3 regions of the Kribbella sp. NPDC023972 genome follow, and region 2 is predicted to be linked to each of the others. Evidence: predicted binding sites of a transcription regulator. Region 2 holds the regulator's gene; each other region holds the start of a gene.
What was found. The regulator HrcA, encoded in region 2, represses chaperone genes, less so after heat shock. The targets are predictions, from matches to a motif close to TTGGCACTCGNNNNNNNCGAGTGCCAA.
Positions count from the first base shown of each region.

Region 1: the regulator HrcA is predicted to act here: its motif matches at 1,676-1,702, upstream of groL (chaperonin GroEL).
Region 3: the regulator HrcA is predicted to act here: its motif matches at 2,095-2,121, upstream of groES (co-chaperone GroES).

Region 1 is NZ_JBEZZH010000013.1:100,322-103,595, reverse strand. Features, by position in the region: gene AB0F43_RS34840 (M48 family metallopeptidase) at 1-200, opposite strand, end outside; gene AB0F43_RS34835 (PspC domain-containing protein) at 217-549, opposite strand; gene AB0F43_RS34830 (MmcQ/YjbR family DNA-binding protein) at 712-1,047, shown strand; gene AB0F43_RS34825 (GNAT family N-acetyltransferase) at 1,089-1,652, opposite strand; gene groL (chaperonin GroEL) at 1,886-3,274, shown strand, end outside.
Region 2 is NZ_JBEZZH010000001.1:970,735-974,008, forward strand. Features, by position in the region: gene dnaJ (molecular chaperone DnaJ) at 1-1,131, opposite strand, end outside; gene hrcA (heat-inducible transcriptional repressor HrcA) at 1,156-2,178, opposite strand; gene AB0F43_RS04400 (Gfo/Idh/MocA family oxidoreductase) at 2,297-3,274, opposite strand, start outside.
Region 3 is NZ_JBEZZH010000013.1:144,119-147,392, forward strand. Features, by position in the region: gene groL (chaperonin GroEL) at 1-1,343, opposite strand, end outside; gene groES (co-chaperone GroES) at 1,666-1,962, opposite strand; gene AB0F43_RS35030 (peptidoglycan-binding domain-containing protein) at 2,297-2,890, shown strand; gene AB0F43_RS35035 (methyltransferase domain-containing protein) at 2,900-3,274, shown strand, end outside.

The DNA.
Region 1 (3,274 bases), on a different contig from region 2:
CGTGGGCGGAAGAGGAGGACTACGCCAAAGGCGACCAGCGCCAGCGGGGCGCTGAGCCAGAGAGGTCTGTAGTAGAGCAAGAGTGCGATGCCCGCCGCCAGCGCGAGCAAGGGCGCCAGTAGGAGGATCGCGGAGAGCAGGTAAGCGGCGACGCGGGCCAGCCCCGGGCAGCAGGGTGAGGGCTCGTGGGAGCGGGTCACCCTGCTGCTGCGTCGGTCACGCCGCCGGGGGCTTGTTGTTGGTGTCGTCGTAGATGCGGGAGGCGATGTCGGCCTCGGGGGTCGAGGGCTGGTTCACCGACTGCTGGACGTTCTGCCAGACGGCCTTGCCGTCGGACTCCGGGATCACGATCCAGGCGACCACGTAGCCGATCAGGGCGGTGCCGCCGGTGAGCAGGGTGAGACCGACGATGCCGAGGCGGACCAGGGTCACGTCGATGTTCAGGTACTCCGCGATGCCGCCGGAGACACCCGTGAGCATCCGCTGGTCGCGGGAACGACGGAGGACCTTGCCGGACAGGTTGGAGAACGGTGCGTTGGAGTTCGTCATGTCTCTACTGTCCTGCCTGCGGGGCTCTCACCACATCAGGATCGGTACCGACCCACCCCTGATCCGACCCCTGGATCCCTGATCCCGGGACCCGTACGACTTTCGGCAGGATTCGCCCGGCCGGGGTCGAGGATTGTCGGTGGCGCCGCCTACGGTCGGGGGATGGACGTCGACGTACTGACGAAGGTCGTGCTCGGGCTGCCGGGGGTGGAGGAACACGAGGGCTGGGCGGGGCAGCCGGTCTTCAAGGTGCGGAACAAAAGCTTCGCGTACCTGTCGGCGGACGAGACCAGGCTGCTGCTCAAGTCGCTGCGGGAGGAGCAGGAGGCGTTGGTGGCCGAGGACCCGGAGGTGTTCTCACCGTCCTGGGCGTCCGGCCGTTTCGCCTGGCTCGACGTCGACATCGCCGCGGCCGACGACGAGGAGCTCCGCGAGCTCGTCACCGAGGCCTGGCGCCTGACCGCCCCGAAGTACCTCATCGCCCGCCTGGACGCTTGATCTGACCCGAGCCTCGTTCCGGTACGGCTCGTCGCGACGGTCTAGCCGAGCTGCTTGCGGACGAGGACCCAGCGGGGGTTGGTCCGGCTGACCTCGGTGAAGCCGGCGCTGAGGAAGACGGAGAGAGGGCCGCGGTAGAGGTCGGCTGAGGACATGCGGTCGGCGATCGAGGTGTCGACCGCGCAGCCCTCCACCGTCTGAGCGCCGTACGACTGGGCGAGGTCGACCGCGCCGAGCGCGAGCTCGCCGGCCAGGCCCTGGCGGCGGTGGCCGACGGGTACGACGAAGCACGTGATCACCCAGGCGTCGGGCTGGTCGGTGCGCCAATTGGGTGAGGCGACCACTCGCGGGTACGACGTACGCGGTGAGACGGCGCACCAGCCGACCGGTGCGCCGTCGTCGTGCGCCAGGACACCGGGCGGAATGTCACCGTGGCAGACCTGGTTACGCAAGGCTCGGCGGTTGCTCTCACGGGTCGCGGTGTCCCACTCCTTCCCGCGCCGACGGAAGTACTGACAGAAGCAGCGCGCCGGGTCGCCGCGCTTGCCCATCACCGCGGCAACGTCGGCCCATGAGTCCGGGCCGGCCGCTCGCACGTCCACCATGGACCTACGGTAGCGAGGGCTGGCTTGCACTCGTTGGGGGCGAGTGCTAATACTTGGTTAGCACTCCACGGGTGAGAGTGATAAGGCTCGTGCCTGCGGAGTGTGACAGAAGACGGCCTCGATGAGGTGCCGGAAGCGTGGCGGGACGTGAGCGCCGCGATGCCGGTGCCGTCCGTCGCGGGCATCCCGGCCGGCTGAACCACAAAGACTCGACGCGGGAGGACTCGCGGAGAATGCCCAAGCTGATTTCTTTCAATGAAGAGGCGCGCCGCGGCCTCGAGCGGGGTATGAACACCCTCGCCGACGCCGTCAAGGTGACGCTTGGCCCGAAGGGCCGCAACGTCGTCCTGGAGAAGAAGTGGGGCGCCCCCACGATCACCAACGACGGTGTCTCCATCGCCAAGGAGATCGAGCTCGAGGACCCGTACGAGAAGATCGGGGCCGAGCTCGTCAAGGAAGTTGCGAAGAAGACCGACGACGTCGCAGGTGACGGCACCACCACCGCCACCGTGCTGGCCCAGGCTCTCGTCCGCGAGGGTCTGCGCAACGTCGCGGCCGGCGCCAACCCGATGAGCCTGAAGAAGGGCATCGAGAAGGCGACCGAGGCGATCAGCGAGCAGCTGCTGTCGCTGGCCAAGCCGGTGGAGACCCGGGAGCAGATCGCGGCGACCGCGTCCATTTCTGCTGCCGACAACCAGGTCGGCCAGATCATCGCCGAGGCGATGGACAAGGTCGGCAAGGAAGGCGTCATCACCGTCGAGGAGAGCAACACCTTCGGCCTCGAGCTCGAGCTCACCGAGGGTATGCGCTTCGACAAGGGCTACATCTCGCCGTACTTCGTGACCGACACCGAGCGGATGGAAGCGGTCCTCGACGACCCGTACATCCTGATCGTGAACAGCAAGATCTCCAGCATCAAGGACCTGGTCCCGGTGCTGGAGAAGGTGATGCAGACCGGCAAGCCGCTGGCCATCATCGCCGAGGACATCGAGGGCGAGGCCCTGGCCACCCTGGTTGTCAACAAGATCAAGGGCACCTTCAAGGCCGTCGCCGTCAAGGCGCCGGGCTTCGGTGATCGCCGCAAGGCCATGCTGGTCGACATCGCCGTCCTCACCGGCGGCGAGGTGATCTCCGAGGAGGTCGGCCTCAAGCTCGACTCCGTCGACCTGGAGCTGCTCGGCCAGGCCCGCAAGATCGTCGTCACCAAGGACGAGACGACCATCGTCGAGGGCGAGGGCGACGCGGACCAGATCGCCGGCCGGGTCAACCAGATCCGCGCCGAGATCGAGAAGTCGGACTCCGACTACGACCGCGAGAAGCTGCAGGAGCGGCTGGCCAAGCTGGCCGGCGGTGTTGCGGTGATCAAGGTCGGCGCGGCCACCGAGGTCGAGCTGAAGGAGCGCAAGCACCGCATCGAGGACGCCGTTCGCAACGCGAAGGCGGCCGTCGAGGAGGGCATCGTCGCCGGTGGTGGCGTGGCTCTGCTGCAGGCGTCCGTGGCGGCGTTCGAGAAGCTGGAGCTCGAGGGTGACGAGGCGACCGGTGCGCAGATCGTGCGTCACGCCGTCGAGGCCCCGCTGAAGCAGATCGCCGTGAACGCCGGCCTCGAGGGCGGCGTCGTG
Region 2 (3,274 bases):
GCCGAAGGCGTCTCGGAGGCGGCCGAAGACGCTCTTGTGGGTGGCTTGGACCTGGCCCTGGGGGCGTTCCTCGCCTCGGATGCCGGCCAGCTGCCTGAGCAGGTCGGCCTGCGTGTCGTCCAGCTTGGTCGGGGTCTCGACGATCACCTGGACGATCAGGTCACCACGCCCCGCGTGCCGCAGCCGCGGGACACCACGCGCCGTCAGCGTCATCGCCGCACCGGACTGCGTGCCCGGCCGGATCTCCAGCGGCATGGTCTCGCCCTCGAGCGTCGGCAGGTCGATCGTCGTACCGAGCGCCGCCGCCGTCATCGGCAGGGTGACCGTGCAGTGCAGGTCGTCGCCGTTGCGGGTGAAGATGTCGTGCGGCTCGACCTCGATCTCGACGTACAGGTCGCCGGCCGGGCCACCGCCGGGGCCGACCTCACCCTGGCCGGACAGCTGGACCCGGGTGCCGGTGTCGACGCCGCCGGGGATCTTCACGGTGACGGTACGGCGGGAGCGGACCCGGCCGTCGCCGGAGCACTCGACGCACGGGTTCGGGATGATCGTGCCGAAGCCGCGGCAGTTCGGGCACGGCCGCATCGTCCGCACCTCGCCGAGGAACGAACGCTGGGTGTGGGTGACCTCGCCGCGGCCATGGCAGATGTCGCAGGTGACCGGCTCCGAGCCGGCCGCCGCACCGGAACCCGAACAGGTCGGACACAGTACGGCGGTGTCGACCTTCAGCTCCCGGGTCGTCCCGAAGGCCGCCTCGGCCAGGTCGATCCGCAACGGGATCAGCGCGTCCTGCCCGCGTCTGGTCCGCGGCCGCGGCCCGCGGGTGGCCCCGCCGGTCTGGCCGAAGAAGGCGTCCATGATGTCGGTGAAGGTGAAGGCCTGCCCGAACCCGCCAGGCCCGGCTCCCGCGCCGGTGGCGAACGGGTCACCGCCGAGATCGTGCAGCTGCCGCTTCTGCGGGTCGCTCAGCACCTGGAAGGCGCGGCCGATCTCCTGGAACTTGTGGTGCGCGTCCTCGGAGTCGTTCACGTCCGGGTGGTACTGACGGGCCAGCTTCCGGTACGCCTTCTTGATCTCGTCCGGTGTCGCGTCACGGCTGACGCCCAGGACGGCGTAGTAATCGGTGCTCATACTCCAGACCAGGGGTTGGTGGTGTCAGGAATCAGCCAGGATCTGGCTGACGTAGCGCGCGACGGCCCGTACGGCGCCCATCGTGCTCGGATAGTCCATATGGGTCGGGCCGACGATGCCGAGCGTGGCCAGCGCCTCCGACTTGGACCCGTACCCGGTCGCGACCACCGAGGTGGTGGCCAGTTCCTCGTACGGGTTCTCGTGCCCGATGCGGACCGTCAGGGTCTGCGGGTTGGTCGCTTCGCCGAGCAGCTTGAGCAGGATGACGTGCTCCTCGAGCGCCTCCAGCACCGGCTTCACGTTGCGCTCGAAGTCGTCGCCGTACCGGGTCAGGTTGGCCGCGCCGCCGACCGCGATCCGCTGCTCGCCGACCTCGTCGGTGAACGCCTCCAGCAACGTCGTCACGATCGCCGCCACCAGCTGGCGGTCGGCGGGCGCGAACGTCTCGGGGACGGCGGCCAGCGACGTGGCCGCCTCGGTCAGCCGCTGCCCGGCCAGCGCGGTGTTCAGCCGGGACCGCAGGTCGGCGATCAGTTGCTCATCGACGTCGTGCGGCGGCTCCACGATCCGCTGCTCGACCCGACCGGCGCTGGTGATCAGCACGAGCAGCAGTCGCCGCGGGGTCATCGTGACCACCTCGACGTGCCGCACGTGCGACCGGTTCAGCGACGGGTACTGCACGATCGCGACCTGGCGGGTGATCTGGGCGAGCAGCCGGACAGTACGGCGGACGACGTCGTCCAGGTCGACCGCGCCGGCCAGGAAGGAGGTGATCGCCTTCTTCTCGGCCGGGGACAGCGTCTTGACCGTGCTGAGTTTGTCCACGAACAGCCGGTACCCCGCATCGGTCGGGATCCGGCCGGCGCTGGTGTGCGGCTGGGTGATGTACCCCTCCTCCTCCAGCGCGGCCATGTCGTTGCGGACGGTCGCCGGCGACACCCCGAGGTTGTGCCGGTCCACCAGCGTCTTGGAACCGACCGGCTCGTGAGTCGCCACGTAGTCCTCGACGATGGCGCGGAGAACATCCAGCTTGCGTTCGTCCAGCACGCGCACCACCCTCTCTCCGGCGTCGACCACTTGGCACTCAGCTCATTCGAGTGCCAGTCTACCGAGCCGTAGTAGCCGCCAGTGCCAGATCACGGCGTGGGACGGATCTCACGCGGTCTCAGGCGAGGTCGGGAGACGCCCCCAACGGTACGGCGGCGGGCCGGTCGACCGTACTCGCCACGTCCACCGGCTGGTCCTGGGCGGCCGCCTCCAGCACGGACTCGAGTACGTCGAGCACGTGGTAAGCGAGCGCGCCGTCGGCCCGGTGCGGCTCGCCCGACCGGATCGCGCGGGCCATGTCCGCAACGCCGACACCTCGGCCGGCTCCGGCGTACCCGCCGGCTACGGGGAGTTCGATCCAGTCACGGTTCGTGGCCGTCGCGATCTCGACCTTGCCGTCGAAGCCGTTCGGGTCCGGCACCGACAGGCTGCCCTCGGTCCCGTGCACCTCGATCCGCGGCAGCCGGGCGGCCCACACGTCGAACGACATCAGCAGTGTGGTCAGCGCACCCGACTCGTGCTCCAGTACGCCGGTCACATGCGTCGGCACCACGACCGGGAAGGTCTCACCGGCTCGTGGACCCGTGTGGATCTTCCGCTGCTGCTGCGACTGACCTGCGCGTGCGGTGACTCGCCGTACCGGACCAAGAAGGGTGACCAGGCTCGTCACGTAGTACGGGCCCATGTCGAGGACCGGACCGCCGCCGGGCTGGTAGTAGAACTCAGGCGCCGGGTGCCACAGCTCGTGGCCGGGCGTCACGAAGGACGCGGTCGCTGCGGTCGGTACGCCGATGTCGCCGCGGTCGATGGCGGCACGGGCGGTCTGGGTGCCGGTGCCGAGCACGGTGTCGGGCGCGCAGCCGATGCGCAGGTTGTTGGCGGCTGCGTACTTCAGCAGTGGCTCGGCCTCGGCGCGGTCCACGGCCAGCGGCTTCTCGCCGTACACATGCTTGCCCGCCTCCATCGCCGCCTGATGCACCGCCGCGTGCGCGGCCGGGATGGTCAGGTTGAGCACGATGTCGACGTCGTCCGCGGCATAGAGGTCGTCCGACGACAGGGCGCGGATGCCTGGGTTCTTGTCGGCGATCGCCTGGGC
Region 3 (3,274 bases), on a different contig from region 2:
GGCTCGACGATCGCCTTGCGGACGATCCGGACACCGGCCAGCTCGTCACCCTCGAGGCCCAGGCCGTTGTCCAGCACGGCGGCCGCGTGCACCAGGGCGGAGCCGCCACCGGCGACGATGCCCTCCTCGATCGCGGCCCGGGTCGCGGACACCGCGTCCTCGATCCGGTGCTTCTTCTCCTTCAGCTCGACCTCGGTGGCCGCGCCGACCTTGATCACGCAGACGCCGCCGGCCAGCTTGGCCAGCCGCTCCTGCAGCTTCTCGCGGTCCCAGTCGGAGTCGGTGCGCTCGATCTCGGCCTTGATCTGGTTGACCCGGGCCTCGATGTCGTCGGCCTTGCCGGCGCCCTCGACGACCGTGGTGTTGTCCTTGGTGACCACGATCCGGCGAGCGGTACCGAGCACCTCCAGACCGACCTGGTCGAGCTTGAGGCCGACCTCGGGGGCGACGACCTGCGCGCCGGTCAGCGCGGCCAGGTCCTCCAGCATCGCCTTGCGGCGGTCACCGAAGCCCGGCGCCTTGACGGCGACGGAGGTGAAGTTGCCGCGGATCTTGTTCACCACCAGGGTGGACAGCGCCTCGGCCTCGACGTCCTCGGCGATGATCAGCAGCGTCTTGCCGGACTGCACGACCTTCTCCAGCAGCGGCAGCAGGTCCGCGATCGCGGAGATCTTGCCCTGGTGGATCAGGATGTACGGGTCCTCCAGCACCGCCTCGCCGGCCTCGGCGTCGGTGATGAAGTACGGCGAGATGAAGCCCTTGTCGAACTGCATGCCCTCGGTGAACTCGAGCTCGGTCCCGAAGGTGTTCGACTCCTCGACGGTGATCACACCGTCCTTGCCGACCTTGTCGAACGCGTCCGCGATCAGGTTGCCGATCTCGGCGTCCCGGGCGGAGATGGTGGCGACGTGGGCCATGTCGCCCTTGTCGTCCACCGGCCGGGCGGTCTCGACCAGCTTGACCGACACGGCCTCGACGGCCGCCTCGATACCCTTCTTCAGGCCCATCGGGTTGACCCCGGCCGCGACGGCCCGCAGGCCCTCGTGCACCAGCGCCTGCGCCAGCACCGTCGCGGTGGTGGTGCCGTCACCGGCGATGTCGTTGGTCTTGGTGGCGACCTCCTTGGTCAGCTGCGCACCAAGGTTCTCGAACGGGTCGTCCAACTCGACCTCACGGGCGACGGTGACACCGTCGTTGGTGATGGTCGGAGCGCCCCACTTCTTGTCCAGGACGACGTAGCGGCCCTTCGGCCCCAGCGTCACCTTCACCGTGTTCGCGAGCTTGTCGACGCCGCGCTCCAGCGCGCGCCGCGCGTTCTCGTCGAACTCGAGGATCTTCGGCATGGAAAAACCAGTCCCTCTCTGAATGTTTCTTCGTTGCAGTCAGCCGGTTCGGGTCCACCGCCTGTCCCTGGCCGTACCACCGGCGCGAGTACTTTCCCTGGCCGCGCGGGGGGATCCCCACAGCGGCCGGTCAGGCACTCACCGGCCCCAGCCGGCGCGCACGCCGTCCGGGTGTCGGGTGGCACTCTCGCCACCCACTCCCGGCCGGCCCGAACACCTGCCGGACCCGGTCGCTCCGGATCATCCCGGGTGCCGGATCGACTCCGCCCCGGCGCCGGTGGGCGGCACCGGGGCGGTGTCAGTCAGGAACAGCGGGGGATCGTCACTTGCTGACGACTGCGAGGATGTCGCGGGCGCCCAGGATCAGGTAGTCCTGGCCGTCGTACTTGACCTCGGTGCCGCCGTACTTGGAGTAGATGACCTTGTCACCGACGGCGACGTCCAGCGGGACGCGGTTGCCGTTGTCGTCGATCCGGCCCGGACCGACGGCGAGGATCTCGCCCTCCTGCGGCTTCTCCTTGGCGGTGTCCGGGATCACCAGGCCGGACTTCGTGGTCTGCTCGGCTTCGAGCGGCGCGACGAGGACGCGGTCCTCGAGCGGCTTGATCGTGACCGACACTTGCTGACCTCCACGGTCGATTCGCTTGTCTGTGCTTCAGGGTGGTCGCGCTCCCCTGCCGTCGCGGGGGTCAGAGGGCCGGACCGCTGGCACCCTCCACCGGAGAGTGCCAACACCGAATCTAGGCCGCGATTAGCACTCGGTCAACTCGAGTGCCAAGGTTTCGCCCGCCGGCCTCGACGACCGCCACGGCGGCGACCGGCTCAGGCCGGGCGCAGGGTGACCAGGCAAGCGCGGATTGTGGTCAAACACTGGGCCTATCCGGGGCCGACATGGGACCGTTCTGGATGTACGGCGTCCCGGCCGCCCGGGACCGGGTGCCCGAGGAGAGACCATGGCCTTCAGCTTTCCCTCTTTGCCCACACTGTCCGGCCGCACCGTCGCGGTCCTGGCCGCAGCCGGCGCGCTCGCGGTAGGAGCGATCGCCGCAGGTGCCGCCAAGGACGAGCCCGCCACCACTCCGACTGCGGACGCACCAGCCGTTGCGCCTCCGCCGCAGGCCGCAACCGCGGACATCGTCAGCGCGAGGACTGCCACTGGGGCCGCGGCTCTACCGCAGTGTCGGTCGGCCATGCTCGTGCCGGTCAACCGGACCTGGGGCATCCCGATGCCGTCCGTGTACGGCAGCGCCACCACCTACTGCAACCTGATGTACGGCGACGACCCGCACCGCGGCTCCACGGTCTACGGCGACCCGGACACCGCCATCCGCGTCCTCCAGCGGAACCTCAACTTCTGCTACGGCACCAAGCTCGCAATCGACGGCGTCTACGGCAGCAACACCCGCGCGGTCGTCAGGATGGTCCAGCGCAGGCACAAGCTCGTGGCGGACGGCGTCTACGGCCCGAAGACCCGCTCAGCCATGAACTGGCGGCTCTACTCGATGGCCACCCGAAGCTGGAGCAAGGGCTGCTCCAGTCCCCTCTAAAGTGGCGGGGTGACAGTCACCGGCTTGCTGGACGGCCCTGGCGCGGACCTTCTCGCCAATGCCTGCGCGAACTACCAGCCGGGCCAGGAACTCCAGTTGGTCGAGAAGCTTCGCCGCCAGTACGACGCCGCACTCGTGACCGCTGCGGTCACCCAGGCGTCACTGCGCCACCGGGCCGTCGCCAAGTTCGGTCCGGACGCGGCCCGGATGTACTTCACGCCGGACGGCTTGGAGCAGGCGACCCGAAGTACTGTCGGCTCGCACCGCGCGCAGCGGATCGCAGCAACGCTGCCAGGCGGCAGTGTGGTCGATCTGGGTTGCGGCATCGGCGGCGACCTCATCAGCGCCGCACGCGCCGGCCTGCGGGTGACGGGTGTCGAACGC